One region of the Desulfosporosinus youngiae DSM 17734 genome, then DNA from elsewhere that is predicted to be linked to it. Evidence: riboswitches for the same ligand, from Rfam matches in the RefSeq annotation. Region 1 holds a riboswitch; each other region holds the start of a gene.
The links. Region 1 has a riboswitch for cobalamin ahead of DESYODRAFT_RS06965 (ABC transporter substrate-binding protein). Riboswitches for the same ligand answer to the same signal wherever they lie in the genome.

Region 1 (10,456 bases):
CCGGCACGACAGCAATGGTTTGAATTTCTTGATTGTCCATTTTTTCGGTGATCGTTGTTGGAGATGTTGTGATAATTGTCACAAAGGAGAATACAGAAATGACTGGAATGACGATCAGAGACCATTTTATAGTTTTAAATGTTTTCAATGTTTTTCAATTCCTTTCGCTGATAAAGTTTAACCAGATAAAGTTTAAGAATTTTATTGTAAAGGGAATCGGATCCTGAAAGAGGTCTAACTCACAACTGAATGGCTTGGCTGAAGTTGTTTCCTAGTATATCGTATATTTAGGAACTTGTCCTTGGTACATGTTGGGTTTAATAGAAAATGAAAACATTCTTGTTCTGTGTTCAGAAAGGACAGATTTGCCTATATCCTTCTCTGAAGTAAGTGCGGCTAAGGGCTGCCGCCTGAGTCTGTGACTTACGCCAGTCAAGGTGATTGGGAGACAGGAGGACGAGGAGACAGAGAGGGAGGGGGTTGTTGACACATTCAAAGAATGTGTCAACAACCCCCTCCCTCTGTCACACGTTCACCGTGCTGAAAGGTTTATTACCTAAGTTGCCGGAATTTTATAACGTGTAGCTTCCAAACTCGCATAAATGCCGAAAAGTATACTTGTTATAAAGATTAAATTGCAGCGATGATCTATGACGATTAAAATGGTGCACTTAGGTTATTAAGATCAAGGCTGCGGCTGCCTGTCGGTGAGCAAGAATTGGGGTACGTGGTGTACAGGGTGATTAATCATAATCAGTTCAGTTTTATAAACGGCAGAAATCGCAGCGGGCTGCAGCACAGTGTGGACTTCTCCGCAGCTCTTAATGCGCCCGTGATCCAGGAGCAGAAGCCGCTCACAGTATTGACTGGCAAGGTTTAAGTCATGCAATACCATAATCACGGTGATTCCCTGGGAGCGGTGCCATTCTCTGACGTGTTCCATTACCAGCATTTGATGTCCGATATCTAAATAAGTGGTCGGTTCGTCAAGAATTAAAATCTGTGGCTGTTGAGCCATGGCTCTTGCCAAGGAAACCATCTGACGTTGTCCGCCGCTTAGGTTATTAACTGGTTTGGTACGTGAGTTCCAGAGATTCAGCTTTTTCAGTACGGCTTCGACAATCTGTTCGTCTTCACGTGATAGGTCGGAAAGGGGATTTAACCATGGATAACGTCCCATGGCAACGACTTCTTCCACCGTGAAGGATAGGGGAGGGATGCCTTCTTGTTCTAAAACGGCTATGAATTTTGCTAGGTCCCGTTTCCGGTAAGAGCCAATCAAGCGATTATTTAAGAGAATTTTCCCCTGGCTGGGTTTTAAGAAGCCGCTCATGGCATGAATCAGGGTGGATTTCCCGCTGCCGTTGGGGCCGATAATCCCAAACGTTTCGCCTGCCTTAACCTGGAATTGGATATCCTGAAGCACGGGGATTGTTCCATACTGGTGCTGAACCTGTATTATATCGAAAAGGCTCATGCTTGCTTCCTCCTCAATCCTTTTTTCAGTAAGTAGGCAAAAAAGGGTGCCCCGATAAATGCGGTTATAACGCCGATGGGAATTTCCCGTGAGGGAATGATGCTTCGGGCCAAGGTATCTGCCCATAATAGAAAGATTCCTCCTGCCAGTGTGGATATTGGTATCAAAATCCGATGGTCAGGGCCAACGATTAAACGCATTAAGTGAGGGACAATGAGACCGACAAATCCGATGATTCCGGCAACCGAAACGGCTGCCCCTGTCAGCAAAGAACCAACGATCAGTACCCAGAGTTTCTTTTTTTCAACCTCCATGCCAAGATGGGTTGCCGCACTTTCACCCAGCGAAATAAGATTAAGGTCGCGTTTTTGGAGGGATAAATAGAGGAACCCAAGGGCGAGATAGGGAATCAGCATCCCCACATCCTGCCAGGAACGGTTGGCTAAACTTCCCATCATCCAGAACACGATTTCTTGCATTTGCTGACCGGATATGGCAATCAAGAAGGAAAGAAATGCCCCAATTAATGATTGAACAACGACTCCGGCAAGAATTAAGGTTTCACGGTCACGTTGACCGTGATGCTTAGCCAATACCATGACAAACCAAAGAGAGAGCAAAGCACCCAAAAACGAAAAAAGCGGCGTGGTTAAGTATCCCGGCAATGAAGACTGTCGGAAAAAGAGGATTGAGGTTGCCGCTCCGAAAGCGGCACCCACAGAAACACCTAAGATGTATGGATCAGCCAAAGGATTGCGCAGCATGCCTTGAAAAGCAACCCCTGTGGAAGACAGCAAGGCACCGATAACAAGTGCCAGGAAAATACGGGGAAGGCGCAGGTCCCAGACGATGGCTTCCTGTGCTAATGACCAGGTTGGGGTCAAGTCCAGGAACGGAAGGTGGCTGATTAAAATTTTCAACGATAGAGTAAAGGGTAAATGAACAGAGCCGATCATAACACTCGCTACTACAGAGAAAAGGAGGAGTGCCCAAAGAGCACCCGTCCATGCTATTCGTTTGATGTTTAGAACTTTTTCCATAATAATTCCACCCTTAAGGATCAGCGTTTTTTAGAGTTGTGAGCTTGATTAAGATGAGAATCCTGATTTTATCCGATGACTGCCAGCCGTAAAACTCCCATCTTCTATAAGTACGAAAGCATCCAGTGGACGCTTTCGCCGAACCGCAAACTAGACAGAACAACTTTAGCGGTGAGGATGAGATAACGGCTGCTACGTCCCTGGATAAGTTCTTCTAAGCTTCAGCTGGAGTAAGTATCCTCTTGGGCAAACTCCATCTGAAGCTAAGAATCACTTGATCGGATTTACTTATAAAGGTCCGGATATAGAGCTTTGGAGATGGACTCTAATCCATCGACAATTCTCGGTCCGGGGCGGGATACCAGATTATTGTCTAAACCTATGACACGTTTATTTTTGACAGCATCGATGGTTTGCCAACCATTACGCGCCAAAATAGTGGCTATAGCATCTTTTTGATAGTAGTCGTAGGTTTCGAAAATAACTTGGGGATTTTTGCTGATGACTTGTTCACTATTATATTGCCCCCAGCCTTGGACATCATCGGCAATATTGATTCCGCCTGCTTTGGTCAGTAATTCATTGAGAAAGGTACCTTGCCCGGGAGTGAAGAGGTTTTCATCCACTTCTGTCCATACCCTCAGACGGTCCGAAGTTTCTATGGAGGCTACTTTTTTGGCAATGGATTGTTGCTTTTCTTTCATGCCGGAAACCAGCTGTTTGGCCTGCTCTTGTGTGTCTGTAAGCTGCCCGAAGGTCTCGATGCTCAGATAGGTCGCTTCGATGGTTTGAGGATCAACGACAAAGATGGGAATGTTCAGATTACGGATTGATTCAACGGTTTTAGGGTTCGTGCCCATTATGCCCATCACAACCAGGTCGGGGTTTAAGGCTAAAATCTGTTCGAGATTGGGATTGACGCCGTCCTGGAAGACGTATTCGACCTTTTTCTGAACATCCGCGGGATAGTCATCCCATTTGGTCACGGCCAAAACGTTTTCTTCTAATCCTAAGGCAAAGAGGGTTTCAGTGGTTGCGGGAACCAGGGAAACGATCCGTTTCGGCTGGGAAGCTATAGTCACACTGGCTCCGGAATCATCCTTTAAGGTTAAGGGATAGGTTGTCTGAGTTGTTTGCGCCTTAGGGACTTCGGCCTGTGGGTTTGACTTGGGTGTTGTGCTCCCGCAACCGGCCAGCAAGGTAAGAGCAACTATTAGGATTAGGAGTGAGCACAGCTTATGTTTAAACATAGTTATCATCCTTTCATTTCATTTAGCTGCGGCAATAGAACCCCCCTTTTATCGTTTGCGATAAAAGGGGGGTAAATCATGGTGCCTGACTGCGTTTAAGCCTATAGCGCCTTAATCCCTTTCCGCGAAGGATATAAGCCCGTTTTGATAAATAGGCAGGTCTCCTGGCTTATGGCTCTGTAGTTCCACGCCTTCCCATCATTCGACAGTGGACTTTGTGGAATACTTCCAATTACAGTGGCGGGACCGCGTCGGTATTTCCGAACTTCCCTTTTCATCCTTCTTACAGCGTAAGTAAGGAAACCTATTTATCAGAGGATATGCTATTCCTTCTATTGTAGTCTATCTTGAGTGAATAGCCAAGAATTTGGAGCATGAATTGCCAATATTTCTTAATTTGATTTGGCGGGTGATTTAGAGTAGCGCCGTCAAGCAGGCAGCACGGGCTTCCCTTTGTCGTTTTGAGTCCAATACACTGGTTACGTCAAGTCCCCTCGTCTAACTAAAAGACACGGGGGGGCTAACCTGCTGTTTCAGCCTAAACTAATACTATTTTTTAAGAAATAAGCAATAAATTAAAAATAGAAGGGCATTGTATTTTTAAATGCCCTTCTTAAAAGTAACAATTTCTAATAATAATATTGAATTGTCTTAGAAGCTTCTTGATTTACGCTTGAAGAAAATGTGAAGTAAATGCCCCAAGGATAACCTAACGAAGGATTGGATGTGGTAATTTGGCTATGTCCGTAAGCAATTCTCATTTGCATATCTCTAACCTTGCCAGCTTTAGTAACTTTTACATAACCAGATCCTGAATCAGCCCAATCATACCAATCCCAATTGGGGTCATGTCCACCAGACATAGCGAACGAAGATTGGGCGCAATTTAAGTTACTTAGGGTAAAGGGCTTGGTGCTTGTCCATGTGGCACCAGTTGTGTTTCGCTTATATCTAACTTTTTGGTATGAGCTTGAAGTTGATGTAACTAATGAGAAGTCAGGGGACCAGCCTGATCCAATTATATCTTGCAACAGCCAAAATGGTTCGCTGGACCAAGACCAGTCAAAAGAAACTGTCCAATACGATCTGTCAAGGGCAGAATCATAAGTCAGGCCGTTGTTTTCAACATTAAGGTTCACAGAAGCTGCTAAAGCAATAATCTCTGCTTCTGTGCCTTGAAAATCCTGAAGTTGCTCAATTTGAACATTACTATAGCCCATGTTTTTTAGAATTTTTTTATCAAGTTTAGACCGTTCTTTTAATCCTTTACCATAATCAAGGTTTTTAAGTTCAGTAATTTGGTTGTCGTCTAAACCCATGTCTTTTAATTCAATATCAGATTTTTGTTTAAGTTCTTTAATGTATTGGTATTCATTAATGGATTTGCTTTCAATTACTTTTTCTTGAGCAAAAGCCGGACTTACTAACGAAATCGAGAGAAGTAGCGTACACAACAATGCTAAGAGTTTTTTCATAAAATAACACGCTCCTCAATAAAAGTAGTTTTAAGATAACTGAATTTTATAAAACTACCACCTCCTATCCGGCAATAAAGCCTTAACCCGATATTTTCCAATACCTCATAACACTCCTTTCACTTAAAGACTGCGATATAGTTTATTGTTCCTACATACTATAGAGGGATTGAACATGTAATAAGGTTACAAAATTATTTTAATAATTTTCTTAGTTAGAAGGATTTCTTCTGATTTTCTTGAATATGTATTTATAGGTATAAAGGCTGGCCCTAGTAATAAGTAATAGATTACCCATAACCTAACAAAGCACAAAATCGTAATTTATATACTTTAAATTGAATATAAGAAGTAACTTTCGATTAAATAAGGGGGGTTAAATAGTGGCGATAATAACAGTTGCAATGACAATGGTGCTATTTTACATCTTGGTTTTTATTTTTGGGGAACCTATTAGTAGCGCCATTTTTCTAAATCGTGGTGGTCCAGATTCTTATTATCATCCAATATATTTGGGAATAATCGTCTTAAGCGGCTTAATTGTTGGATGTACTTATTATCTTGCGAAATTAATTAAAGGTCTTTAATTCTAAGCCGATCAGCGGCAAGGAAGTGACGAAGATCTCACCGGAATTATAGAATGTTGTCTTAGTTAATTTAATTCATAACCTTTTAGACCCAGTACCAGCGAAGCCGTCATTATCTATACTAAGAAAAAGGATGGGATTCATAGTACAAAATGAATAAACTATCCTTTATTTCTTTACTGTATTAATAGCTTAACTATACTAAATAAACAACGTATTATTCATAGTATACAACGTAGCCAGTATGTCCTAGGTTGTTGATCGAACTATCGGATTAGTTGCCAGGGTGCCACGAGGGATACCGGAGCTGAAGGCGAGGATATGCTCGTTGGCATCCCATAGACAACAGCTCATGTAACAGGCTAGAGGCCCGAAGGAATATTTTCCTCCTCAGAGGAAAATATTCCTTCGGGCCAGCATCGAGCGTTGTAACCCTTTCCCGTCAGTCTAAATTTGAGGTTAAAGCCTTATCGGAAGTAAGTTTATACAACCTCTAAATACCAAGGTTTAAAATAAAAGATTTAATCTGTAACCTTTTGTACCACTTTGCCCCTCTATATATCAGAACAAAAGAAAGAGGGGCGATTGTAATGAAGAAACTAATACCTATACTTCTAACTATCTTTATGATGTTACTGGGCGTACAAGTGGCTTTGGGATCTGTGGTAGTCAAAATGAGTGGGAGTGGTGTGATAAGCCCAGCTGCATACCAATTAATTTCGGATGGACAATGCCATATTGTTAACAACGGTAATGGGACAATCGGGATTACTGGTTCAACATCAACCAACTATGTGGTTAAGGAAATAGGGGTAATTATTAGCTTGCAATATTACTCCGGCGGAAAGTGGTCTACATTAAGTAGCTATAGTTACAGTAACCCTAATTCGGATTATGTTTTTGGAGGTAAGGGAATTAGTGTACAAAGGGGATATAACTACAGGGTAACGGCACAACACACAGCATTGAATGGTACTGTAAACGAGAGCGGTCAATCATACTCGGAAAGTATCTATGTTCAATAAGTTTTAAATGCAACCAAACTAGGAACTAAATAATCAAAGCCTTTAGTAACTCTTTTTCAGCACCCTTCGTAAGAAAACGAGATGCGATGCGGCTTTCAGGGGGGCTTATTTTCACTAAAACCTGTGAATCCGCTTAAATCAAGGACTTTTGACTAAGGGTGAATGTCAGTTAGCAAAGGGCTGTCCTGAAAACATTCAAGGTAGCCCCTTGTGAAAGCACAACAAAACAAGCCTGTCCATTTAGATGGGTTTTTTATTTCTGAGAATTCTCATCAGAGACCTTTCTCAAATTTAAGCTATTACCTTTTTTCGCGCAGCAGAGAAACTTTACAACTCGTATTTTCCATGAATTAACCTTCCTTCGCGTGATTCTTTCAGCGTTTGTCTCATTAAAATAATTGCTTCTTACATCAATAAAATGCTTTTTATCTTTCAAAATGTGGTAAATAGCTAGGTGCACACCGTGTGCAACCGCAATTAATGCTCTGTTGCTCCGCGCCTTGCAGCAATTTTACAGTATTTTGCATAATAATAACTGTCCTTATGCCGTATGCGGCTCTAGCATATTCAACGATAGTTGCTTTCAAGAATTTATTTCCTTTACAGATACGTGTACTTTTTTAACGGCACTTTCGTTGCATTGAGGCACAATCCCTGACCATGATTCAAAAATGATCTGCATTTTTTAAACTGCTCCATAACAATTCCGACTTCTGATATAATACGTTCCGCGCTGCGGATGCCTATTCCATGCATTTCATTCAGGGGTTCTATTTGTTCCTTTGCGAATTCTGTTTTTTAAGGACTTCATCGTTCAGTCTTCCGATTTCTGTTCCAAGAAATCCAATATGACGTAGTTGATGCCCCAACATCTGTTGCTGATGGATTCCAATGCTCCCCTTTAAGGCACGCTGTAGTTCAGGAATTTTACTTTTGCCCTTTCCCTTTGCCATCAAGCTTAATTTCTTTTCCTCAGGATCTCCAGGATGGAAAGCTTGACGATCTAATCAGGTCTCCACGGACTTGGTTAGTTCCAATCACCTTACGACCTTATACCGGCTCCTTTATTGTAGTACTGTCAAAACTTTTGATGACAAACCGTTTTCATACGATGTGGCTGATGTTTCATCATGATTGTCTGTCTCATAATGATCTAAAACATGTCAAGAGAGTAAAATTAGCAAGGACTTCTGCTGATTTTACTCTCTCATTTTTTTTATATAGTAAAAAGAGTACCATTTCATATAAATTAAACTGTGAAGACAGCCCTCTTCTTTAGTTAATAGATTGTGCCATCTTTGTAATCTCTTCTTCGGTTATTTCTCCTTTTATTTGTAGTATCAAACCCCTTGATTGCCAATTCAAAGTATTTATACCGTTCTTTCTTATGAATAAGATAGCGGGGCTACCGTTAACTGTTAGATCTTTTATAACAGTATCATCTGTATCATATAATGTTCCACGTGAAGCTCCATTAGAACTAATTTGTTGGCTAAAAACGATTACGCCGTCATTATGATTATATTCGATAGAAATCTGATATACTTCTGCACTTAGAGATGCAATGACAACCTTTCTAGTATTAGCTCCATGGGGGAGATAGCTTGGGGTGGCTAACTTAAAAGGGATCAAGGCTTGCGCCTCAGATAGAGTAACTTCTTTTTCAAAAATATCCCCTATATCCTCTATTTTTGGTACACCAGGGTCGATAGCCGTATAAGTTTCAGTTTTATTTTGTGTTGTTTTTCCAACTATATAATTAAAAAATTTAGCGATCTTCCCCCCTACGGCATTTGCATTGCTAGGATATAAGAAGTTCATAGAACCGATTGAAATGACAATTACAGCAGCCACCACAATTCTAGTTCGATTTGGAGAAGTTTTTCCGATTACTTGATTTTCTTTTAATAGTTTACTTTTAATCTTCTGCCATTGGTCCTCAATATCTGGAACCTCAATATTGGCATCTAAATCTTTTGACAGCTGACTTTTTATTAGTTGGTCAAGTTCTTTTTCAGATAATGCCATTAAGTTTCAACCTCCCATATTTTCATTCATATCCTTATTGATAAGTTTCCTAAATGCTTCCTTTGCCCTATGTAATCGTACTTTCGTATTTGAGAGCTTATTGCCTAGTAAATCCGCTATTTGTTGCACTGTTAAGTCAGCATAATATGTTTGTTGTAAGATAAAAATACCGAAAGTTGCAAATGAAAAATCCAGAAAGTTGCAAGTGGAAATTCCATAGTATTGCAAAATCCATTGCAGGCATTAACCCAAACCTCTATCCTTGTATCTGACCAAAGAATGCAAGGAGGAAAGGAGAATGCTCACAATGGACAAGATACATACTATCAGATTTAGATTTCACGTGAAAGGAGAGAAAATTTCCCAAATTGCACAGGATATGAACCTAGACTGGAAGACCGTACGGAAGTATGTCGATATGACCGACTTCAACGCGCCAGCCCCTAAACCCGCTTCTGAAAAGCTGGTTTGTCCTAAACTAGATCCTTACAAAGCTACCATTAATCGATGGCTTGAGGAAGACAAGCAAGCACCACGCAAACAGCGGCATACTGCCAAAAGAGTCTTTAACCGGCTTAAACAAGAGTTTCCTGATTTTAACTGCTCCTATCGAACCGTCGCCGCCTATTATGCTGTTAAACATCAGGGGTTATTCAGCCAGGCTAAAAAGGGGTATTTGCCCTTAGATCATCGTCCCGGCGAAGCGCAAGTTGATTTCGGGACCGCCGATTTTTACGAAAACGGGACGCGGAGGACCGGGAAATATCTTGAAGTATCGTTTCCTCACAGCAATAAAGGGTATCTGCAGTTGTTTTATGGGGAAAACATGGAATGCCTTCTGGAAGGAATGGATACCATCTTTCGTCACATTGGAGTGGTCCCGGCAGAGGTATGGTTTGACAACACCAAAACCATCGTGACCAAGATCCTTCGGGGCGGCCGTGCTCTCACAGAGCGCTTTGAGCGGTTCCAGGAGCACTATGGCTTTCAGAGTGTGTTCACAAACCCTGGAGAGGGCCAGGAAAAAGGTAATGTAGAAAATAAAGTAGGTTACCATCGGCGCAATCTCCTGGTTCCGATACCCCGTTTCCTTGCGCTGGCTGGTTTCAACCGGCAACTTCTTAAGCAATGCGATGACGATGCAGCCAGAGAGCACTACCGCCATAATGAAACCATCGAAGAGCTATTCAAGGAAGATCTGTTGCACTGTCATCCCCTCCCTAACATTGACTTTGACTTAAGCGGTAAGCAGAGCATCGTCACGAATAATTGGGGGAAATTTTATCGGCATAAAGGTATGCACGAATATTCGGCTTCCCCGAAGCATGCCAACGAAGTGGTCAACTTGAAGCTCACGTCCTCACACATCATTGTCATGGATGAAAATTACCGCGAAATCGTCAGGCACCGCCGACTATACGGTAATACCAAGCAGCAGAGTATGGAGTGGCTCCCCTATCTTAAACAGCTTTCCATCCGTCCACGTGCCTTGAAATATTCCGGTGTCTACGACATGATGCCGCCTTCCCTGAAGCAGTTTCTGGAAAAATGCTCTCATTCAGAAACCGGAAAGG
Region 2 (10,456 bases), 880 kb from region 1:
TCAGCAATAATCAGCTCCGCGTTCGCCACTACCGCGGTAGAAATCAATATCCTGCGGGCCATACCTCCCGAAAGTTGAAATGGATAAAGTTTTTCTGCTTTCTCATCTAAACGATATTTCTTAAAAGCCTTCCGTTGGGCCTCCCGCAGCCTTTCGCCTCCGGTGCCCCGCACCTGTTCGCCAACACGCATCAACGGGTCAAGATACGCCACGGATTGGGGAATAAACGCAATTTCTTTTCCTTGCAGTTTTTCCTGATATTCACGGGTCAACTCTTTGCCTTTATAGGTCATTTTCCCGCCAACTCTGGCATTGTACGGCAGAATACCCATTATGGCGTGAGCAAGCAAGCTTTTTCCTGAACCGCTGGAGCCGACTACCGCCAGAATTTCCCCGGTATGAATTTGAATACTCAAATCGGCAATCGTCAGATTTGTTGATTTTTTTAACGAGGCATCATAACTATCAAAGGCTACCGAAAGCCCCTGAACATCTAAGATAACTGTCCGCTTACTTTCAGCCACTCTCTCAACCTCCTACTCATGAGCGGTATTGGGATCAATTAAAATCTTTATATAGTCCCCTATTAAATCAAAGAGCATTACAACCAACAACAGGGCTAAGCCAGGGAAAAAGGCCAACCACCACATCCCGGTAGCCAGATGCTTCATTGATTCTGATAAAATGACCCCTACTGCCGGAACTTCTAAAGGTAACCCATAACCTAGAAAGGTAATTCCCGCCTCATGCAAAATAGCATGAGGAAAAAGTAAAATTAAGCCTACCACATATTGCGGGATAACATGAGGAATGATATGACTGCTCGCTACATACCAGGGACTTTTTCCCAAAGCACGGGCAACCTGAACATAGTGAGCTGATCTTACCTGCATGACCTCGGCCCGAATTACCCTTGTCAAACTTGGCCAATGTGTTACCGCAACCCCGGTAATAACACCAACCGCTCCGCCGCCAAGCGCAATGGAAATCAAAATCAGCAGAATCATGTGGGGAATCCCCATGCAAAGATCAACCAGCCAATTAACAAATGTGTCTACTTTGCCTCCAAAGACAGCAGATAACGTACCAAGAGTAAGGGCAATAACCGAGCTGACTGTCGCTGCAAGCAATCCTACGCGTATACTCAATGAAAGCCCGGCAACCGTCCGGAAAAACATATCACGCCCCAAATAATCCGTACCAAATGGATGCTCCCAGGAAGGCGCCTGACTTCTGAATTCATAATTCGGCGCATACAAAGCGGGGTCCATCAGAATCCCACCGATGGTGATGGCAGTCAGAATCAACAGACCACTCCCAATAATCAGCATAATTTTTTGACGGCGATTCAAACTCCATTTGTTTGAAGCTGCCACAACTACCGTATCAGGATTCATGACCGGCCTCCTTCCCGGATTTGAGGATCTACAATCCCATAGATCACATTTGCCATAAGATTTCCTGTAAATACAAAAAGAACACTAAACAGGGCGATACCCAGCAGTAAAGGGACATCGCCCTTCAAACCGGCATGGGTGGCCGCGTTTCCCAGGCCAGGATAAGAAAAAACCTTCTCCGCTAACACCGAGCCGCCAAACAGCTCGCTAACCGAAGCGAACTGCAAGGTTATGCCGGGCAAGGCGATATTGCGCAAGCCATGACGCCAAATAATCTCCCTGGTTTTTTCCCCGCGCGCTTTAGCAAAAAGGATATATTCACTCTTAAGCACGTCAATGAGTTTCTGACGGGTATGAAGCGCAACGCCGGCCACACCGGTAATGCTCAAAGTTACCGCAGGTAAAATCAGGTGATAAATTTTGTCACCTAAAGTAACCTCATGGGCCAATTTATCGATTGGCGCTGCCAGTCCTAAGGGAAACCACTGCAGATAGATAGCAAAAACCATCAAGAACAACAATCCCATCCAAAAAAGCGGCGTGGACGCCAATATCATGCAAAAGCTCTTAATAAATCGATCCAGCCATTTATCCTTATTTACAGCAGCGATAATACCCAAAATAAATCCCAACACCCCGGACAGCACCCAGGCAACTCCCATCAAGGCCAGAGACGCCCGAAAGCGCTCGCCGATAACCTTCGCTACAGGCTGACGATAAGTAATGGAATCGCCCATATCACCCTGAAGAACATGGCCTATCCAGATGCCATAACGCTCTACAGGGGATTTGTTAAGACCCCAATATTCAGCGATATTAACCCTTTGCTCTTCGGAAACGCTGGCGTCGCCCAAATAAGCGTCTATGGGATCAATCGGCGACAGAACAATAAGCGTAAAACTGATTAGACTGACAGCCACAAGAAGAGTCAGCATCCGCAATAAAGTACTGCTGAAATAGCGGGCAAATACTTTATACACTGAAGTCCCCATGCAACTACCACGACCAATCATTCATATTTTCTACAATAGATATCCCCTGCCCGCGTGTCGGCAATTTCTTCAAGGAGGGAATTTCAAGCCCTTCTCTGACAAGATAAGTAACTTCCGGTCGAACGATCCACAAATACGGAACATCCCTTTGAGCAAGAGCCTGTCCTTCCTGCCAATATTTATTGGCCTCGTCAGAGTTCGTTGCAGCAAGGGCTTTTTTGATAACGCCATCAACTTCCGGATTGGTATAGGAAGCCGGATTACCTATAACCGCTACTCCGATTTGCGAAGAATCATAATAACGATAGAATTCTATCGGATTAGGCTGACCAAAAACCCAGCAAGTCGGTAAGTTTCTTGCATCCCGGCATTCTGACCAAGGAGCAGATTTTGGGATAATCTGTATACCAAGCTTTTTCACATCTTCCGCCAGGGCAACTACCGTATTATAACGCGCCAGGTCATTGCTTCGGCCTGTAATCAGGATTTCCGCCTTGACATTATTTTTCTCCCGGATGCCGTCACCGTCAGTATCCTTCCAGCCTGCATCTTCCAATATCTTTTTGGCTTCTTCAACCCGGTTGTCTTCAAACTTGTCGCCATTGCTCCAAGGAAGTTCCGCTGCCGCTCCATAGGTAACTTGTCCAAATCCGTTCAAAGCATTTTGTGTAATGAGCTGCCGGTTTATCCCTATGTTTAAAGCTTGGCGAATCGCAAGATCACTTGTCACATTATTGCCTGCTTTTTTCCCTGAAGAGTCGATCGTTTCCGGAATCGTTGGCAAGTTAATTACAAAAGCGTCCATGGCAGACATCTTATAAAGTTTCATTCCTTCAACCTGCGTGTTGGCAAACTCAGATTCAACAAGTACCAAATCCAGCTGTCCTGATTTTGCCGCCGCCAGAGCTGCATCTTCATCCAGTTTTAAGATTGTTACTTTTTTAAACTTCGGCATTGCACCGTAATAATGTTCATTAGGTACAAGAATCAACTTCTGATCAATGGCAAATTCTGCGACTTGCCAGGCTCCGGAGCCCATGGGATGATCGCCATAGGTTTCATTATACGCATGCTTTGGTACAATTCCGACCTCGCTTAGATTAAATACAAAGGGGGACCATGGGTATTTTAACTGAAAAACAACCGTACTTGCGTCTAACGCTTCAACTGAATCCAGCATTGTCAGGTCCGCAGCAGAAGCTTTACTTTTCGTTGTTTCAAACGTAAAGACCACATCTTCCGAAGTTAAGGGATGACCATCAGCAAATTTTGCATCATCCCGTATCTTAAACGTGTATGTTAATCCATCTGTACTGATATCATAAGATGCGGCCAAATCATTTGCCAATTGATTATTTTCTTTTACTTGCAATAAATGGCTGTGAAATATATCCGGCGCCCATACGCCATAGCCTGCAGTCGGATCAAAACCGCCGGCCACCAAATTGACACCCGCGGAAATAACAATCTCATCTTTTACTACTGCTTCTTTTTCTGCATTTATTACATTTTTAGAAGGTGAACACCCCACAGCCAGAAACATCATGACTAACAAAAACGCTGCAATCTTTCTCATAATTTTCTCCTCCTTCACAACCTTCACTCGCCGTAAAGGCCTAAAAATAAAAAACCTTTTACCCTATCTAAGGTAAAAGGTTTAGCTGGTATTTGACGATAAACGTACTCTCAAATACACACAAACACCCCCCCTAATATTCCCGTAGGCAGCTCAGACTTGGAAATAAGCAGGTCTCCTGGCTAAAGTTCATCATCAACTCACGTCTTCCCGGGAGATAGTTTCCCCAGTGACAATATGTAAGTTGACTCCCTCTTACAGTGGCGGGCACCGCGTCAGCTTCAACTGACTTCCCTTTTCAATTCTTCCCCTCAGGGAAAAATCACTTATTCCTAACTATTCACTTACTTGAATAATACTAAGCAAATTACATTTTATCTCATTTTATTTAATTTACTTGCATTTTTTACAGGGTATCATAACCTTTTTCCTTTTTCAATAGCCATTCCCCAAATTTTTGCTCTTTTCATCAAACCTAAAAAGCTTATACTAACTTAAACTATCTTCCTCCAAGGCAATAGCAGCTATAATACTATAATACGGAGATTCATAAGACATTTTAATTATAATTTTTAATCCTTTGAAATTGGCTTCTCCCGTTTAAACTAAACTGAATCAGTTGTACTCTAAATAAATATTTATTTTTTTGCCGGATAAAACATTGACCTTTTCCAAGAAGTATGCTTATATTTACACATGAGCACCTGTTCACGTATCATCAAATAAGTTTTTGCGAGGTAGAAAATGAGTAATTTATTAAATTCATCAAACGAAGAACATAGTCATACTCATCACCAATGCGACAGCGATCATAACCATTCTCATCACGAATGCGGCTGTGGTCATGACCATTCTCATCAAAACGAACATCTACATAGTTCAGGACATCCTCAAGCCGGTCAAAATGAACTTTTTCACATTCATGTCAATCACGCTGATGTATGTGAAAAAACTCTCACAAGAGATCCTGGCGACCTGACTGATACCAAGTCGGAAAAACGGGTTTATCTATTAGAAAATCTAGGCTGCGCCAACTGTGCATCAAAAATGGAGCAGAAGATACTAGCTCTCCCGGAAATAGACTATGCATCCATTTCTTTTACCACAAAACAATTGCACGTAGCTGCCAATGATCCAGAAAAACTACTTCCGGTTTTTCAGGAAATCTGTTCCTCCATCGAGCCGGACGTTAAAGTTGTACCGAGAACGAAATCTCCTGGTATCGTTAAAACTAAAACGTTTATATTAGAAAATTTAGGCTGTGCCAACTGTGCTTCTAAAATGGAAAAACGTATTAATGAATTGACTGGAATAAATAATGCGACTATTACATTTGCAACAAAACAATTGAAAGTAAGTGGGCTTTCACCAGAAAGCATGCTCCCGGAAATACAAAAAATCTGTTCCTCCATCGAGTCGGACGTTAAAGTCGTGCCAAAAGAAACGACTGTTCATACGGCACCGGAAACAACCGGAAACAAGCATAAGTTATCGGATAACCTTAAGTCTGGTATTTTTATTGGAATCGGTTCTGCTGTTTTTATTGCCGGGGAGATTCTAAAGCATGTTCTCCCAGGCAGCTCTATGATTGTCAATATACTTTTTGTTCTGGCCTATATCATATTAGGTTACAGAATTGTGTGGACAGCCATTAACAATTTGTTTAAGGGCCGTATCTTTGACGAAAACTTTTTAATGAGTATCGCCACCTTGGGAGCTTTTTGCATCGGCGAGTTTGCCGAAGCTGTAGGTGTTATGCTCTTTTATCGTATCGGTGAATTATTTGAACACGTTGCAGTCGAAAAAAGCCGTGGTCAGATTATGAGTGCAGTGGATATGCGTCCAGAAGTTGTTAATCTGTTAGTCGGTGAAGATGTTCGCATCATTCCTTCAGGCGATGCCCAAGTTGACGATATCTTAGTGGTTCGTCCCGGGGATAGAATTCCTTTAGATGGGGTCGTCGTTGAAGGAGACAGCCGCCTTGATACTTCCCCTTTGACCGGCGAACCAGTACCTGTTAAGGTTGCATCAGGTGATAAGGTAACCTCCGGCTGCATTAATACTTCAGGTGTGATTAAGATTCGTGTGGAAAAGGTTCTGGAAGAATCTATGGTAACTCGTATTTTGGATTCCGTGGAAAATGCTGCTGCCAGCAAGCCCAAAATTGATCGTTTTATTACTAGATTTTCACGTGCCTATACACCCTTTGTGGTTATCTTAGCTCTATTTACCGCTATAGTTCCTTCTCTTATAACCGGCGATTGGACAAAATGGGTTTACACTGCCTTAACCTTCCTGGTTATCAGTTGTCCTTGTGCTCTGGTCTTAAGTGTACCTCTGGCATTTTTCTCAGGTATCGGAGCAGGTTCCAAACGAGGTATTCTGTTCAAGGGTGGAGCTGCTTTAGAGGCCATTAAAGATATCAAAGTTGTAGCCATGGATAAAACCGGGACTATTACTGAAGGAAACTTTGTTGTTCAAAACAGCGTTCCCACAGGTAATATTGAAGCAGATTATTTATTGGCTCTGGCCGCCGGCTGCGAACGAACGTCTACCCATCCTATTGCCAACAGCATCGTGAATGCTGCTTGCGCCAAGGGTTTATCTTTAGAAAGGCCAACGGCAGTAAACGAATTTTCAGGGAGAGGGGTTCAAGCTACCCTTTCGGACGGTGAAGTGCTTTGTGGAAATTTCGATTTTTTGGAATCATTTCAGATTGATCTTTCTGATTATAAAAATGAGCAGTATGGCACAGAAGTGCTGGTGGCTCTAAATCGTAGATTCATTGGTCATATTATTATCTCAGATACCATTAAAGAAGATGCCGCTGCCGCCATCTCCGCTATCAAAGGATTAGATATTTTAACAGTCATGCTAACAGGTGATGGCAAAAGCAGTGCTGAGGCAGTAGCTGCTCAAACGGGCATTGACGACATTCGTGCCAAATTGCTGCCCCATGAAAAATTAACAGAATTGCGCAAGATTCAAGATTCCTATGGGCAAGTCATGTTTGTAGGAGACGGCATCAATGATGCTCCTGTGTTGGCCGGTGCGGATGTAGGGGCTGCTATGGGAAGCGGTGCAGATGCCGCTATTGAAGCGGCGGACGTCGTCTTCATGACATCCGCTATGGAGGCGATTCCACAATCGATTTCTATCGCTCGTATCACAAATAAAATTGCGGTTCAAAATATTGTCTTTGCCTTAGCAATTAAAGCACTTGTTATGGTACTGGGTTTAGCCGGGTTTGCAAATATGTGGATGGCTGTATTTGCCGATACGGGAGTAGCTATAATTTGTGTCTTAAATTCTATCAGAATTCTATATAGAGGCAATTCCTCCTATACCGACCCTGCAAGACAGCATATCACCCCTAAAATTTCATATTCTGATTAAATTCACAAGCTAATTTACACAACTGTCATTATATTACCTGTGGTTAACATGAAGCAATCCGTAGTCAAATATTTGTTTCACATGTTCGTCATCCAGGGAATAGTAGACCACTTTACCCTCTTTTCTGAATTTAACTAACCGGGTTTGTTTTAATATCCTAAGTTGATGGGAAATGGCTGATTGGTTCATACCTAGAAGGGCCGAAATATCACAAACACACATTTCAGCCGTCAATAAAGCACAAATAATTTTTATTCGAGTATTATCGCCAAAAACTTTAAAAAGTTCAGCCATATCAAATAATTTTTCTTTCGAGGGCATTGTAGATTTTACCATGGCAATAACATCCTCATGGATAATATTACAGCTGCAGCTTTCAAACTTTATATCTTCAGCCAATTTATACCACTTCCCTCAAACTTAATGTCACTATATATAAGAAAAGAAGCCTTGAGACTATATCAAACTTTGATGTACCTCAAGGCTTTCGTTTGCCGGTTAAGTTTTAAGTATTTAAATCTGTTACGTACCGCTCCTGAGCGAACCCTATCAGTCCATACTAATGTGTTCAGTTGTCACTACCTCTTAGTCTACCTTAAAAAATGATAGATAGCAAACATTCGGGTTCAACTAACTTGTCTCCGTTAAAAGTTTTAGAAATGGGAATTTTTAAGACAAATTCAATGGCTTTGGTAAAATAAATCGCCTTAATCGTCCCTCCATGCAGCTCAAGGATTCTTTTGCAATAGCAAGTCCCAGTCCTGAGCTATTTTCCTCGGTTCTTGAAGGGACCCCTTTTAAAAATCTCTCAAACAGTTTTTTGCAAATCAAACTGTACCTGCTTTTCCCCATCTTATTTGGTGCTCTGACCGCCTATGTTTTTGTTCAGGAATATCAAGATCGAACCATCATCCATCTGTTTACCCTCCCGGAAAGCCGAACCAAGATCCTGCTGACCAAAATAACTCCTTAACGAATTAGGGGTAAGTGCCGGTAAACCCATTAAAATGCAAAAACTTTACTCAAATCTATGATTAAGTCTGGAAATATTGATACCATTATTTCATCATCCTCAGTATATAACTCAGTTCTGCCGTATCTTTGATTACCTTGCAAAACGAAGACACTAACGAGTTTTTGATCAGGTTCTACAATCCAATACTCCTGAACACCGGCTTTTTCATATTTATTGAACTTTATTACCCTGTCCATTTTTACGGATGAAGGAGAAATGATTTCTATAATCATTTCTGGTGCTCCATTGCAACCGTTATTATCTAGTTTCGATTTATCACACACAATGGATATATCAGGTTCGACAATGTTCTTAACTTCCTTCTCATTCTTTTCATTTCCTAATGGTAATCTAACGCAAAAAGGCGCAGGATAAACTTTGCAGAGTTTGTCTGATAAATAGTTAGCGATTTGTCTTACTAATTCTGTCAGTGCTTCCTGGTGTGCAGGTGCTGGAGCTGCTTGCATATACGGTACTCCGTCAATAATTTCCCATCGTTCATCGTCTGGATACTTCAAATAGTCTGCATATGTATATTCGTTTTTATCATGCAATAATGGAATAGTAAACACTCTCCTTTACTAAGATTTATCCAATTAATGGTATTATTATCATAGCACGCTAGCTTATCATTCTCAATCGTATATCTTAGCCAACGTAATATTTAGTTCAAAATACTAAAAACCGGCGATAATACGCCAATAAACCTCTATATTCAACATAAAAACCTTATAATTAGATAGAGTAGGAGGAGTTCTCCCCCCCAAATCCAACTCTAACGAAAACTAAAATTCAGGACAAGAATACCACGGAATCTAGATTTTTTCAATTGTTAGAACCCATTTTATCTTATTCCTTTATTTCTCGTGATTTCTCTATAATAAAAGCCCCGGCATCTTTTGCATTAAGACGCCGGGGTCTCTGATTTCCCATTGACTAGTTCTAAAAAACATCCGCAATGAACCGTTCTAATTGTTCCAAATTTGAACAGTGATAGACCGCGCTGCAGCCTTTGATATAGTTCTCCATAACACAATCATCACTATACCATAAATCCTCACTTATTGGATTAAGCCAATATAAAGCCGCAGCACTTTCTTTGATTTGAGACAAAACGTCGCTCCCATCAATTCGGTTCCGGTTGTTTTTAGCATCACCCAAAATCAAAACGGTTGTTTTGCGGTTAAGGCAAGTGCGGTAAGTGTCGTTAAATTGGTGCAATACATTTCCGTAATGGGAGTACCCGGTAAGATTAAATCCTTTGAGAGTGCTAAGAGAGTTCAGAGCCTTATCCCATTCCTGCTCCTTAAAAAAATCGGTCACTTCCAGCAACATGTCAACAAATATGAAGGTACGAATATTAGTAAAACGCTTTTGTATGGTGTAAATAAACATTAACATGAAATAACTGAACCTTTTTACAGAATTGGACATATCACATACAAGCCAAAGATCAGGTTTAGAGGGTTTGGTCTGCATTTTAACCAGCTCCATCAGAATTCCGCCGGTCTGGATTGCTTTCTTAAGGCTCCTGTTCAGACTAATTGTCCCATTTTTGCCGGGCTTCCGGCGCCTGCCTTTTTTCACAGCAAGCTTTCTCCCCAGCTTTTCAACTTCTCGGGAGATCTGAGCTTGCTGCCTGCTGTCCGCCTCCGTGAATTTAAGGTATTTGGGATTGTTTTTTTTCATAATTTCCGTCAAATGCTCACGGCTCATATTTTTGACCAGTTGGGCTTCGATCGTTTCCTGCAGTAATATACTCCATTCGTTGAGAGATTCCTGAGCGGAAGCGTACTCCTCCTCAGAAATCCGCCCCTCTCTAAAGGAATTCTCAACCATCTGGTTTACTTCCAGCCATCCGCTTCTCTGCTTAAAATCATTGAGGGCTTCCTGCCGGTTTTCCAGAAGAAGGCTAAGCTCCAAATTCAGGCTTTTGACCATGGCATAAATCAGAGCCAGATCATTTTTCAGCACGGCATTAATCATTAAATCTACCGGAAGACCCTGGCCGGAACTTCCCAGGCCCTCTCCGCTAACTGAAGAAACCCGCCGGGAAAGCTCTAATAAACGGTTGCCGGTT
Region 3 (10,456 bases), 370 kb from region 1:
TTATTGACAAAGTAGACTCAAGAGAACCCGTTCGAAGGGAAGTTGATGCAAGCATGCTCCCTGAACGATGGAAAGATGTGGGGCAAGAGGGCGGACATTTAACATGCTATTTCCTATTTAAAGGTTAAAACCATTTAAATTTTCAGGCATGGTTACATGGAAGAAAAATCTTGGCTCTCAAACTAGAGTGTTTAATGGTGTTGATTTGCCTTTAAATGGTTTGAAATTTTATATTTCGGAAAGGAGCCGGCAAATGAATGATGGTTTACTTCCGTCTTATTTTCCGGTTCTTAACACAGGCATATCGCAGTTATGCAAAATTCCCTTGGACAGAGCAAAGCAAAGAAGACCGGCAAGGAGTTCCCAGCCGGCGAGAACCCCCATTCCAATCAACACCCCAATCCCTTCGATCATACTGCCAAGGACAATGGCGGCCGCCAAACCCGGTGCCATGATGATCATGACGGCGAACATATAAAGCATGATCATCAGCCCGGCGCTGATGTCTGCACCCGTCCAGCGCATGGATAGATAATTGATGCCCAGCAGAAGGAAAGAAAACAAAGTATAAACCGCAATGGACAGAGCGATCAAGAAAATAGTTTCACCCATAATAAAACCGCTGACAGAGAACAAAACCACACTTTCCACCAGAACCTTAAAAGCAATCTCCAAATTATTCCAGACGATTTTCCGAAAAGAACTATCGGGAATCAGGTAGATATAATGGGTATAAAGCTCCTTTAGGCCTCTCCCTGTCCCGATCATGAAAATTTGTACCCACATCAGAGTCTGCAGGATAATCAATAGGCCTCCCCCCGCATCGGAGGGCAGAAATGAAGAAAAAATTGCCACACTCACAATCATAATAACGGATGGTAATCCCCAAAGGCCAAACCGGTTGGCGCGGAAGGATTCACGCAGATGTTTATAAAAAATAGTGTTCGAACCAAGTCCGCTGATGCCCGTCCCGGCCACTTTTATTTTCTTAGTCGAAGCAGCTTCCGTGTTAATCCGCCCCTCAGATAGGCTGCGTTTCTTCTCAAAGGTGGTTTCGGTGGCCACCAGTACATCCTCATAATAATCGGGATTGCTCAAGGCGATATAGAGAATCAGGAGCGCACCGATCAGCACCATTATGCCCAGAAACAGCAGGCCTTTTGCAAGGTCGCCGGCAATCAGCGCAATAACACCCTCCGAAGCCCAGCCTGCTACCGGTGTCCAGGAAAATACCGGTGAGCGCATGGTATTTTCCAGCGCCGTCATCGGGTTATCGGCGACCGCAAGCTGGCTGCCCAGCATTGCTATAAGCGGAAGAAAGACTGCTGCGGCGATAATTCTCACCGCCATTTTTCGCTTGGGCTTGCTGTTGGTCAGGGTGTAAATCAACAGAGATATAACCTGAAGCAGGCTGTTGGCCATCATAAACCCAAGCAGGACAATGAGCACTGCGTCAAATCCGACCCCAAAGCCCATCTTAAGGGAATTGCTTTGGAAGAGAATAAAAAATCCGGCGAGAAAGGACATTTTGGCCATTTTGACAATTCCGTACATCAAAATCAGGCGGGGGTTGACCGGAGAAACGAACAGCAAATTGACATCATTCATGTCAAAGATCACATCACCGTTGGAAAGTCCTTTTTGAACCGCGATCCCGACAAAAAGCAGAATGAGAAAAAAAAGAATACCCTTTAGCCAGATTATATCCTGGAAACTGTCCGCTTCCCGGGTGGTGAACAGCGAAAGAACTATGAGCCCCACAATCATGGCAATGAATACAATCCACATAATCAGCTTTGCCGGCTTGCGCAATAACTCAAAAAAACTGTTTTTGGCGCTTTTCACCAACAGGAACACCAGGCTGCTCATTGTGCACCCCCTTGAAGCTGTCCTTCCGTGATTGCAAAATAGACATCCTCCAGGCTTTGACCTGCTATATCCCCACGGCGGACCACCCGCTCTATTTTGCCCTTGACCATAATATAGGTCACGTCCCAATTGTCTTCCATGCTTTCAATCATATGGGTGCTCACAATCAGGGCGCAGCCGCTGTCCCGAAGCCGGGCAATCAGGTTTTTCAGCTCACGAATGCCATGAGGATCAAGCCCGACCAGCGGTTCATCAAAAATAACGGCCTTGGGTTCCGGCAAAAGCGCACAGCAGACACTGACCTTTTGCTGCATTCCCTTGGAAAGCTCTTTGCCCAACTTCAGCTTCTTATCATCCAGTTCAAAACGGCGGAGCAGTTCCTGCGCTCTTTCCTCCCAGCTTTCCAGCCGGTACGCCTTGGCAATAAACTCCAAGTGTTCGCCCACCGTCAGCATCGGGTAGAGTACGGGGAATTCCGGCACATACCCCAAGAGCCGCTTCGCTTCCACCGTATGATTTTCATGCCCTTCGATAGTGATGGAACCCTTATACCGCAGCAGCCCGCATACGGATTTTATTAATGTGGATTTCCCCGCGCCGTTGGGACCCAGAAGAACGGCAAGCTCCCCGGCCGACACCGAAAGATTGATGTTATCGTTAGCCTTTAACTTGCCATAGTTTTTGGTCATATTATGTACGTCGATCAAGGCAATCTTCCTTCCTTATTCAGGTACCCACAGCATAGCAGAAAAAGATCTTCCCTGCCTTTCATGATTCCAACAAAACAATATGATTATACACATCCCAACTCATTATAATACAATTCATGGTATCTTTCGCTCATTAAGAAGATACTACTCGCCGGAACCTGCTAATGAGTTGTCATTTTTTGTCGTTCCGCATGGGTTCCAGGTACCTTCGCGAAACGACAAGTTTCATCGATTATCTAATGAGGTGAAAGAAACTATGCTAATAATTAGGGCAGAGATAATATTTTTTCGTCCAAATGGAAGTTTTTCGATAAACGATGGAATACGTACAAATATTACTCTAAGACCAGCATTTAATTTCGGTGAGGGGTTATTGTTTTCTGGAATGGTAGAAAGTGATTGTGTATATGAGAAGTATATATATGAAAATATGTATGTTGTATCCGTAAAATTTCCTACAATAGAAAATGAAGCTTATGAAGCTATTCAATCTGTTATTAAGATAGGAATGAATTTAGATATTCAAAATGCTTCAAGAATAATTGGCAAAGCAAAACTGTTAGATTATATATAAAGAAAATTATAGAAAAACAATTTTGCTGTGACCGCTTATGATTGTTGGTGGTGAAATGATTAAAGCCGAAGGCTAGTACGGTATCGTTTGTATCTTTAAAGATGATCAAAAGAAGAGTAAAGGTGAGACACATTGGAGGTAACGTTATGGAAATTAAGATTGGAATTGGGTTAGATTGTTTAGTATTTGGAATGTCACAAAAAGAAGTTGAGGATATTTTAGGAAAACCTGACAAAACTAGTGAGACAGAAAAAGACAAGGGAATTGTTTACTACTTTTATGATAAATTAATAAAAACTAAATTTGATAAAGAGGAAGACTTAAAACTATATTCTATAGAAGTGCATAATCCTGATGTGAAAATGTTTAAGAAAAAACTAATAAATAAAACTAAAGGAGAAATCGAAAGCCTACTCTTAAATAATGGATATAAAAAAATTGAATACGAAGATTATGATACCTTCGACATTATATTCTGTGAAGAAATATGGACAACATTCGAATTCGAGTTAAATAGATTAAAAAATATTGAATTCAGTCCTTTATTTAAAGACTCAAAAAACATTATTTGGCCTAATCGCATCTACCACAACCATTCCATCCCCAAAGAGGGCTTAAATGAGGAAGGATGACATTTTAGGGGATGCTGACTTCCTGCTATCGAAATGATCGATGGCTGCCAATCTAAAATACAGAAGGTTGTCAGATTGTGTTGTATAGTAGGCTATGCTACAATTAGGAAAAATAATTGTATATAGAATTTAGAATCTGCTTTATGGAAATCGGTGTAATTCCGATGCGGTGCCGCCACTGTGATGAGGAGCTTGCAGCAGAGATTGTTTTTTAACAATTGTGACACTGGATTACGATCCGGGAAGTCGTCTGCAAGGCTATGAATCTAAGCCAGGATACTTAAACAGGTTTTGATTTATAGTGTTGCCTGACGTGTCATTGGGTGAGCTTTTATTTGTTGTATAACAATTGGGAGAACCTGTTTGACCTTTCGAGGACAAGCGGGTTCTTTTTATACTGTCAGGAAGCATAAGTCAGCCAGCGGCTTCGCCTTTTGTGCGGCATGAAATATAAGGACCCGGCAAGCCGGGTTCTAAGAAATGGGGGTCAATACTATTTCACATATTTGTCGAAGAATCGCCCTCTATGGTAAAGGCGGAATAGGTAAATCAACTATTGCCTCAAATTTAGCAGCCGCTTTGGCAAGCAGCGGCTTGAAAGTGCTATTGATTGGCTGTGACCCTAAGGCGGATTCCACCCGTAATCTGACTCGTGAAACCATTCCTTCTGTTCTGGAAACATTGGAGGGTTCGGAAAAGATAGGAATACAAGATCTTCTCCATACCGGTGATTTTGGGGTTTCTTGTGTGGAATCAGGAGGGCCGGAAGCTGGAATCGGCTGCGCCGGCCTTGGCATTTCCACTACACTGGAAGAGCTGACCCGTCTGGGTGTGTATGACCAGGACTGGGATATCATCCTGTATGATGTGCTGGGAGATGTTGTGTGCGGGGGCTTTTCCGTACCCATGCGCAAAAAGCATGTGGATACGGTTTATATCGTGACTTCAGCCGATTTTATGTCCCTTTATGCGGCCAATAATATTCTCAAAAGCGTAAAGCGCTATTCGAATAGGGAGAAGCCTCTGCTGGGAGGTATACTGCACAACCGCCTAGGCAGTGCCAAGGAAAGGGCAGTGGTCCAGGAGTTTTGCCGAAAAACCAATTCCCCTTACATAGCGGCTATGGGACAATCTCCGGAAATTCGTCTGGCGGAGCTTCAGCGCCAAACGGTGCTGAAGGCCTTCCCCGGCGGCACTGCTGCCCAGGTGTTTTTAGAGCTGGGGCGGCAAATGGCGGAGTCTGGGCAAGCATCTGTGCCGACGCCACTCTGTCCCCAGGACATGGATGCAGTGGGAGCCGGCATTCTCAAGCTGCTGCAGGATGAGGAGGTGAAGGAATGAAAACAACCCTTGCCCTCTGTGCCTGTACTCAGGAGACGGATGAGGGGACGGCCTCCGCCACTTTATTCAAACGTTCCGATGTGGCGGTGGTCGCCATTGGACCGGCAGCCTGTCTGCGCCATTTGTATTTCCTGGCCATGCGCTTACAGGCTTTGGAGCAATTGCATCTGTGCTGCCTTACAACCCGGGAATATGCCCTGGGGAATTTCCGGACGAAAGTCCGGGAGCGCCTGGACCGGGTACTGGGGGAACAGACTGTCAGAGGGATTTTGGTGTATGGGACTTGTGCTGATATTCTCATGCTGGTGGATTTTGAGGAGCTTCTGGCAGGGCTGGAGAATCCGGCGGGTATCCCGGTAAAGATCTTTTGCCGCGGCCCTTTAGAAAAACGAAAAATGCCCGCTGTCAAACGGCTTCAGATCTTATATCAGGAGCTTGAAGATGAGATGCCCGGCCCGGCAGGTGAGCTGAGTCATCTTCATGGGGAAAAAGCCTTTTTCCTGCCTCCCCTCGCAGGGGATTTTGCCGGGGTTGTCAGTATGCTCCAGGATTGGAATTGCGAACTGATTCTCTATACACCCGGCGGATGCAGAACCGGCTTACAGATGGATGAACCCAGCGAGCGACCGCCTTGTTTTTCTTACACAAGCTATAATGATATTCACGCCGTACTGGGCTCCGAGGGGAAGCTGGTGGAGCTGATGCGGGAATCGCCCCCCGAGCAGGGGCGAATAGGGCGCGCCTTGGTAAGCACGCCCGTGCCCTACATTACGGGCTGTGACTTTGAGTGGCTTAAGCAAGAGCTTTCCAGTCCTGAGTATCCTTTTTTGTGCTTCCCCTGCAACGGGTTTGAGACTTATGCTGTGGGGATGGAAAGGGCTCTGTTGATCCTGGGTAAGACCTTCCTCGATTCCCGCAAGCGGGAGAGCAGGCAGATTCTGCTGGCAGGCTGCTCGGCCATGGAGCCTGTATCCCGGAGCCATCTGCAAGGGGCCGTTGACAAGATTGAGGAATTGGGTTTTTCGGTTTTCTTTTTAGGGGACGGCGGCATAGAATCCGTGCGGCAGGCGGCAGCAGCTTCCTTATGCTGGTGTGTTTCATCCACTGGGGAAGCCCTGGCAGGATGGCTGAAAGAAACCTTTGGAACGTCATGGTTTACCCATTTGCCCATTGGTCGCAGGGGGATGAACCGGTTATTGGAATTAATATCTGAAGAGGGGAAAGCTCCCGCCAGGATCATGGGGGGAGAACAGGCGGCAGCCGCCCCAGGAGCTTCTGAGGCTTCCGAGGCTTCCGAGGTTTCCGAAGCTTACGAGGTTTCCGAAGCTTACGGGGATGTTCCCCGCATTTTAATCATCAGCGAACCTCTCACCGGTTTAGGAATTCAGCAATGCTTATTTGAAGACTTTGCCTATGCCGGCAGCAGGGTAGCTGTTTATGGTTTGGGGGGCCGGGCCAGGGGTTTTGAAGAGGATCAGTTTGGTCAACCCATTGTGCATTTCCAAAACCCGGAGGAGATCAAAGGGCTGGTGTGCAGTGCGGATATTTTGATTGCCGACCCCCTTTATGAAAGACTGGCTCAGAGCTGGGGAGCACGGCCCTTGTTCATTTCTGTACCCTACCCCGCCCTGAGCGGCAACCTTTATGCTAGGTCCTCGATAGATTTAATCGGGGAAGAAGGTTATCAGTATTTTGCATCTAAATTGGGAAAAGAGAGGAAGGAGAAAAAACGATGAAACGATTCTTTACCGGTTTACTAGCTTCCATATTGGTGTTGTCCCTATTGCTTACAGGCTGTGGTGCCGCCGGAGGCCGGCAGGCTGATCAGGCATCCGGGCCGGAACAGCCCGCTGTCCGTACTGTTACGGATGCCGCAGGCAATGTGGTAGAGGTTCCGCCGGACATTTCCCGAATCGCAGTGACGCCTCTGCCCTGGTCTTCCGTGGTGAGTGCCGTCGATGGGGGTTCCCAACGGCTTGTCTCCATCAACCCCAGTGCGCTGAAAGCCTATTCAGGCAGCTTCTTTGCCAAGCTGGATAAGAATTACGCCACACTGGATGACAAGAGCATCGGCAGCGATTTCTCGATTAATATTGAAGAATTGCTCAACCGGCAGGTACAGGCTGTTATCATCTGGGAATATCAAACGGCGGAAGCCGAAAAGCTTAAAGAAGTGGGGATTGTCCCTGTGATGGTAAAGAACGGGAATGTCCAGGAGCTGCAGGACAGTTTTAAAGCAGTTGGGCAGCTTTTGGGTAAAGAAGAACGGGCCAAGTGGATCATTGATGAATACTCCAAGGCTTACGGGAAAATGAAGTCCTATGGCGAGGAAGTAAAGAAAGCCGGCAAGCCCCGGGTTCTCTATCTGAAACGCTCGGATCTCACCTTGCAGGGAAACGACAATTTTATAAAGGAATCCATGGAACTTGCCGGTGCGGATAATATTGCTGCGAATGCCAAAAGCATCACCATGGAGGAAATCCTCAAGCTTGACCCGGAGATTATCCTGCTCAGCGACTTCGATAAATTTCTGCCCCAGGATTTATATGAGAACCGCATTGCAGGCCAGGATTGGAGCAGCGTTTCAGCAGTGGTGAATAAGCGGGTTTACAAAACCCCTGTGGGAATCTATCGCTGGGATGCACCCGGTGTGGAAACACCGTTGATGATGCTTTGGCTGGGGAAGATGCTGCAGCCTGAGATTTTCTCCCAAGTAGATTTAAAGGCGCAAATGAAGAGCTTTTATCAGGATATGTTTGACTATTCACTGACAGATGAGGACTTCGGGCAAATCTTTAAGGATAAGGCAAACGCCGCCAGTGAGCGGCGCATTTCCTAGAGCGGCCGCCAATGCGTACAAACCTCAAAGACCGCCGGGCGGGTGCCTTTCCGGGGCTGCTCATCCTGCTGTCCGTCCTTCTTGTCATCTTGCTGCTCATTGTCGTGGGTGTGGGCAGGTATCCTCTGCATCCCTTCACAGTGCTCCAGGTTTTGCTCTCCAAGTGGGTGCCCATTGAACCAACCTGGCCTCAGCAGGCGGAAGGGGTGGTCTTTACCCTCAGGCTGCCCCGTGCTCTGGCCGCGGTTTTGGTAGGCAGCGCCCTCTCTCTGTCCGGAGCGTGTTATCAGGGAGTGTTTAAAAATCCTTTGGTTGCCCCCGATGTACTGGGGGTTTCTTCCGGTGCCTGTATCGGAGCGTCTATGGGGATTCTGCTGGGGTGGAATGCCTCCGGTATTCAGCTGCTGGCCTTTATAGGAGGGATGGTGGCGGTTGGGTTGACCACCAGTATCCCGAAGATTACACGCAATCAATCCATGATGATGTTGGTCCTATCCGGTATTATTGTCGGCGGTCTGATGAGTTCCATTATGGGATTCATCAAGTATATTGCAGACCCGGAGACACAATTGGCCTCCATTACCTATTGGCAGATGGGCAGTCTTGCCAAAGTGGTAAGCCCGGATCTGGTGACGGTTGCCATACCGATTCTGCTGGCTACGGGGATTCTGCTGCTGTTGCGCTGGCGTATTAATGTTTTGTCTTTGGGAGACCGGGAAGCTCAATCCTTGGGAGTGCCGGTGCTGCGTTCCCGCCGGATTGTGATTTTATGCGCCACGGTTCTGACAGCCAGCGCCGTATGCATCAGCGGCACTATCGGCTGGGTAGGGCTTGTTATCCCGCATTTTGGGCGCATGCTGGCGGGACCGGATAACCGGAAGCTTTTGCCGCTGTCATGCCTGTTGGGAGGAATTTTTTTGTTGGTCATTGATACATGTGCCCGCCTGATGACCAGCGCAGAGCTGCCTTTGACGATTTTAACCGGAATTGTGGGAGCACCCTTTTACGTTTATTTATTAATTAAGCAAAGGATGAAGCTGTCGTGAGATTAGAAGTGCGCGACCTTTGTTTCGCCTACGGCAAAGGCGATAAGCTGCTGAAGAATGTTTGCTTCACCTTAAAAAAAGGCGAGATCTTTTCCATACTCGGCCCCAACGGAGCAGGAAAGTCTACGCTGCTTAACTGCATTATGAATTTGCTTACGCCTGAAAGCGGTTTGATCCGGGTACACGGCCAGCCTCTCGCCTCAATGGATGTGCGTGAGATCGCCAAAACCATCGGCTATGTGCCTCAGACTCATTCTTTGGTCTATGATTATTCCGTGCGGGACTTTGTCGTCATGGGGCGCACGCCGTATTTGACTGCTTTTCAGCAGCCCGGTGCCCAGGACTATGCCCTGGTGGACAGCGTATTGGAGCAATTGGGTATAGCCGGGTTAAGTGAGCGGCCTTACACAGCACTCAGCGGCGGGGAACGCCAGCAGGTTACCATTGCCCGTACCCTTGTACAGCGTCCGCAGATCATCATTCTTGATGAGCCCACATCCTATCTGGACTACGGAAATCAAATCCGGGTATTGCAGCTGATTAAGAGCTTAGCGGAGGACGGTTATTCTATTATTATGACCACTCATATGCCTGACCATGCCCTCCGCTTAGGCGGAAAAACAGGCATCCTTGACCGTGGGGGGCAGTTCAGCGTTGGCAAAACGGAAGAGATCCTGACCCAGGAGCGGTTAAGTAACCTATATGCCAGCGACATTCGTATTCTTTATGTAGAGGAACTTGGGCGCTCTATATGTGCAGCGGCCCAATAGGCCGGATCTTCAGCAGCCCTGCCTACCTGGCATGGCATCAAAGCAGCGGCGCACATGGTCCTCCAATAACCGCACATACAGCTCCGCGGTCGTGGTCAGCGGCCGTGATGTTTTCTTAATCCATAATATATCCAACTGTTCACTTTGGCCGGCTAAGGGGATGGCGCAGATTTCCTGTTGGCCGGCATGCATTTTGTCCCCATTGCTGTTGACAAGGTCCGGTCCGATGCTGAAAGCGTCCGTGGCCCGAACCAGGGCTATTTTTGTGCAGCGGTCGCTGACATGGACGATCTTATCCAGTTGGCTGTAGAAAACAATTTCTTCAGTAAAATGGGAACCGCTGTTTTTGCCTTGATCGAAGGTGATAAAAGGATATTGTTTTAACTCTTCAATGAATAAGGCGTTTTTCCGGGCGAGGGGATGGCTTTGGCGCACAAACACGTAGGGAGAAAGGGTATGAATTTTATGTTGGGAAATGTCTCCGGAATGCAAAAGCTTCCGGAAGATTTCGAGATACTGATGCTGTACGGCCAGTACGCCTATTTCACTCCGGCCGGCTTCAACATCGTGAATTACCTCGTAGGTGGGGCATTCCCGGATGGCAATATCGAAGGGCTCCGGATCAATGGTTTCCATCAGCTTGACAAAAGCGCGTACAGCAAAGGGCAGGCGCTG

Region 2: another riboswitch for cobalamin. It lies ahead of DESYODRAFT_RS10930 (ABC transporter substrate-binding protein); the one in region 1 lies ahead of DESYODRAFT_RS06965 (ABC transporter substrate-binding protein).
Region 3: another riboswitch for cobalamin. It lies ahead of DESYODRAFT_RS08580 (nucleotide-binding protein); the one in region 1 lies ahead of DESYODRAFT_RS06965 (ABC transporter substrate-binding protein).

Annotation. Positions count from the first base shown of each region.
Region 1 covers NZ_CM001441.1:1,455,201-1,465,656, forward strand. The annotation lists gene DESYODRAFT_RS06950 (C40 family peptidase) at 1-148, opposite strand, end outside; gene DESYODRAFT_RS06955 (ABC transporter ATP-binding protein) at 686-1,477, opposite strand; gene DESYODRAFT_RS06960 (FecCD family ABC transporter permease) at 1,474-2,517, opposite strand; gene DESYODRAFT_RS06965 (ABC transporter substrate-binding protein) at 2,802-3,767, opposite strand; cobalamin riboswitch at 3,905-4,090, opposite strand; gene DESYODRAFT_RS06970 (hypothetical protein) at 4,397-5,242, opposite strand; gene DESYODRAFT_RS06975 (hypothetical protein) at 5,626-5,829, shown strand; gene DESYODRAFT_RS06980 (hypothetical protein) at 6,420-6,854, shown strand; gene DESYODRAFT_RS06990 (DUF4367 domain-containing protein) at 8,130-8,882, opposite strand; gene istA (IS21 family transposase) at 9,190-10,456, shown strand, end outside.
Region 2 covers NZ_CM001441.1:2,336,894-2,347,349, reverse strand. The annotation lists gene DESYODRAFT_RS10945 (ATP-binding cassette domain-containing protein) at 1-524, opposite strand, end outside; gene DESYODRAFT_RS10940 (ABC transporter permease) at 537-1,397, opposite strand; gene DESYODRAFT_RS10935 (ABC transporter permease) at 1,394-2,389, opposite strand; gene DESYODRAFT_RS10930 (ABC transporter substrate-binding protein) at 2,394-3,965, opposite strand; cobalamin riboswitch at 4,117-4,310, opposite strand; gene DESYODRAFT_RS10925 (heavy metal translocating P-type ATPase) at 4,710-7,361, shown strand; gene DESYODRAFT_RS10920 (ArsR/SmtB family transcription factor) at 7,395-7,697, opposite strand; gene DESYODRAFT_RS29945 (ABC transporter permease) at 8,083-8,334, shown strand; gene DESYODRAFT_RS10910 (Uma2 family endonuclease) at 8,364-8,939, opposite strand; gene DESYODRAFT_RS10905 (VWA domain-containing protein) at 9,319-10,456, opposite strand, start outside.
Region 3 covers NZ_CM001441.1:1,821,989-1,832,444, forward strand. The annotation lists gene DESYODRAFT_RS08560 (putative ABC exporter domain-containing protein) at 277-1,869, opposite strand; gene DESYODRAFT_RS08565 (ABC transporter ATP-binding protein) at 1,866-2,576, opposite strand; gene DESYODRAFT_RS08570 (hypothetical protein) at 2,836-3,153, shown strand; gene DESYODRAFT_RS08575 (hypothetical protein) at 3,300-3,785, shown strand; cobalamin riboswitch at 3,931-4,065, shown strand; gene DESYODRAFT_RS08580 (nucleotide-binding protein) at 4,266-5,126, shown strand; gene DESYODRAFT_RS08585 (nitrogenase component 1) at 5,123-6,862, shown strand; gene DESYODRAFT_RS08590 (ABC transporter substrate-binding protein) at 6,859-7,965, shown strand; gene DESYODRAFT_RS08595 (FecCD family ABC transporter permease) at 7,977-9,011, shown strand; gene DESYODRAFT_RS08600 (ABC transporter ATP-binding protein) at 9,008-9,781, shown strand; gene DESYODRAFT_RS08605 (LysR family transcriptional regulator) at 9,791-10,456, opposite strand, start outside.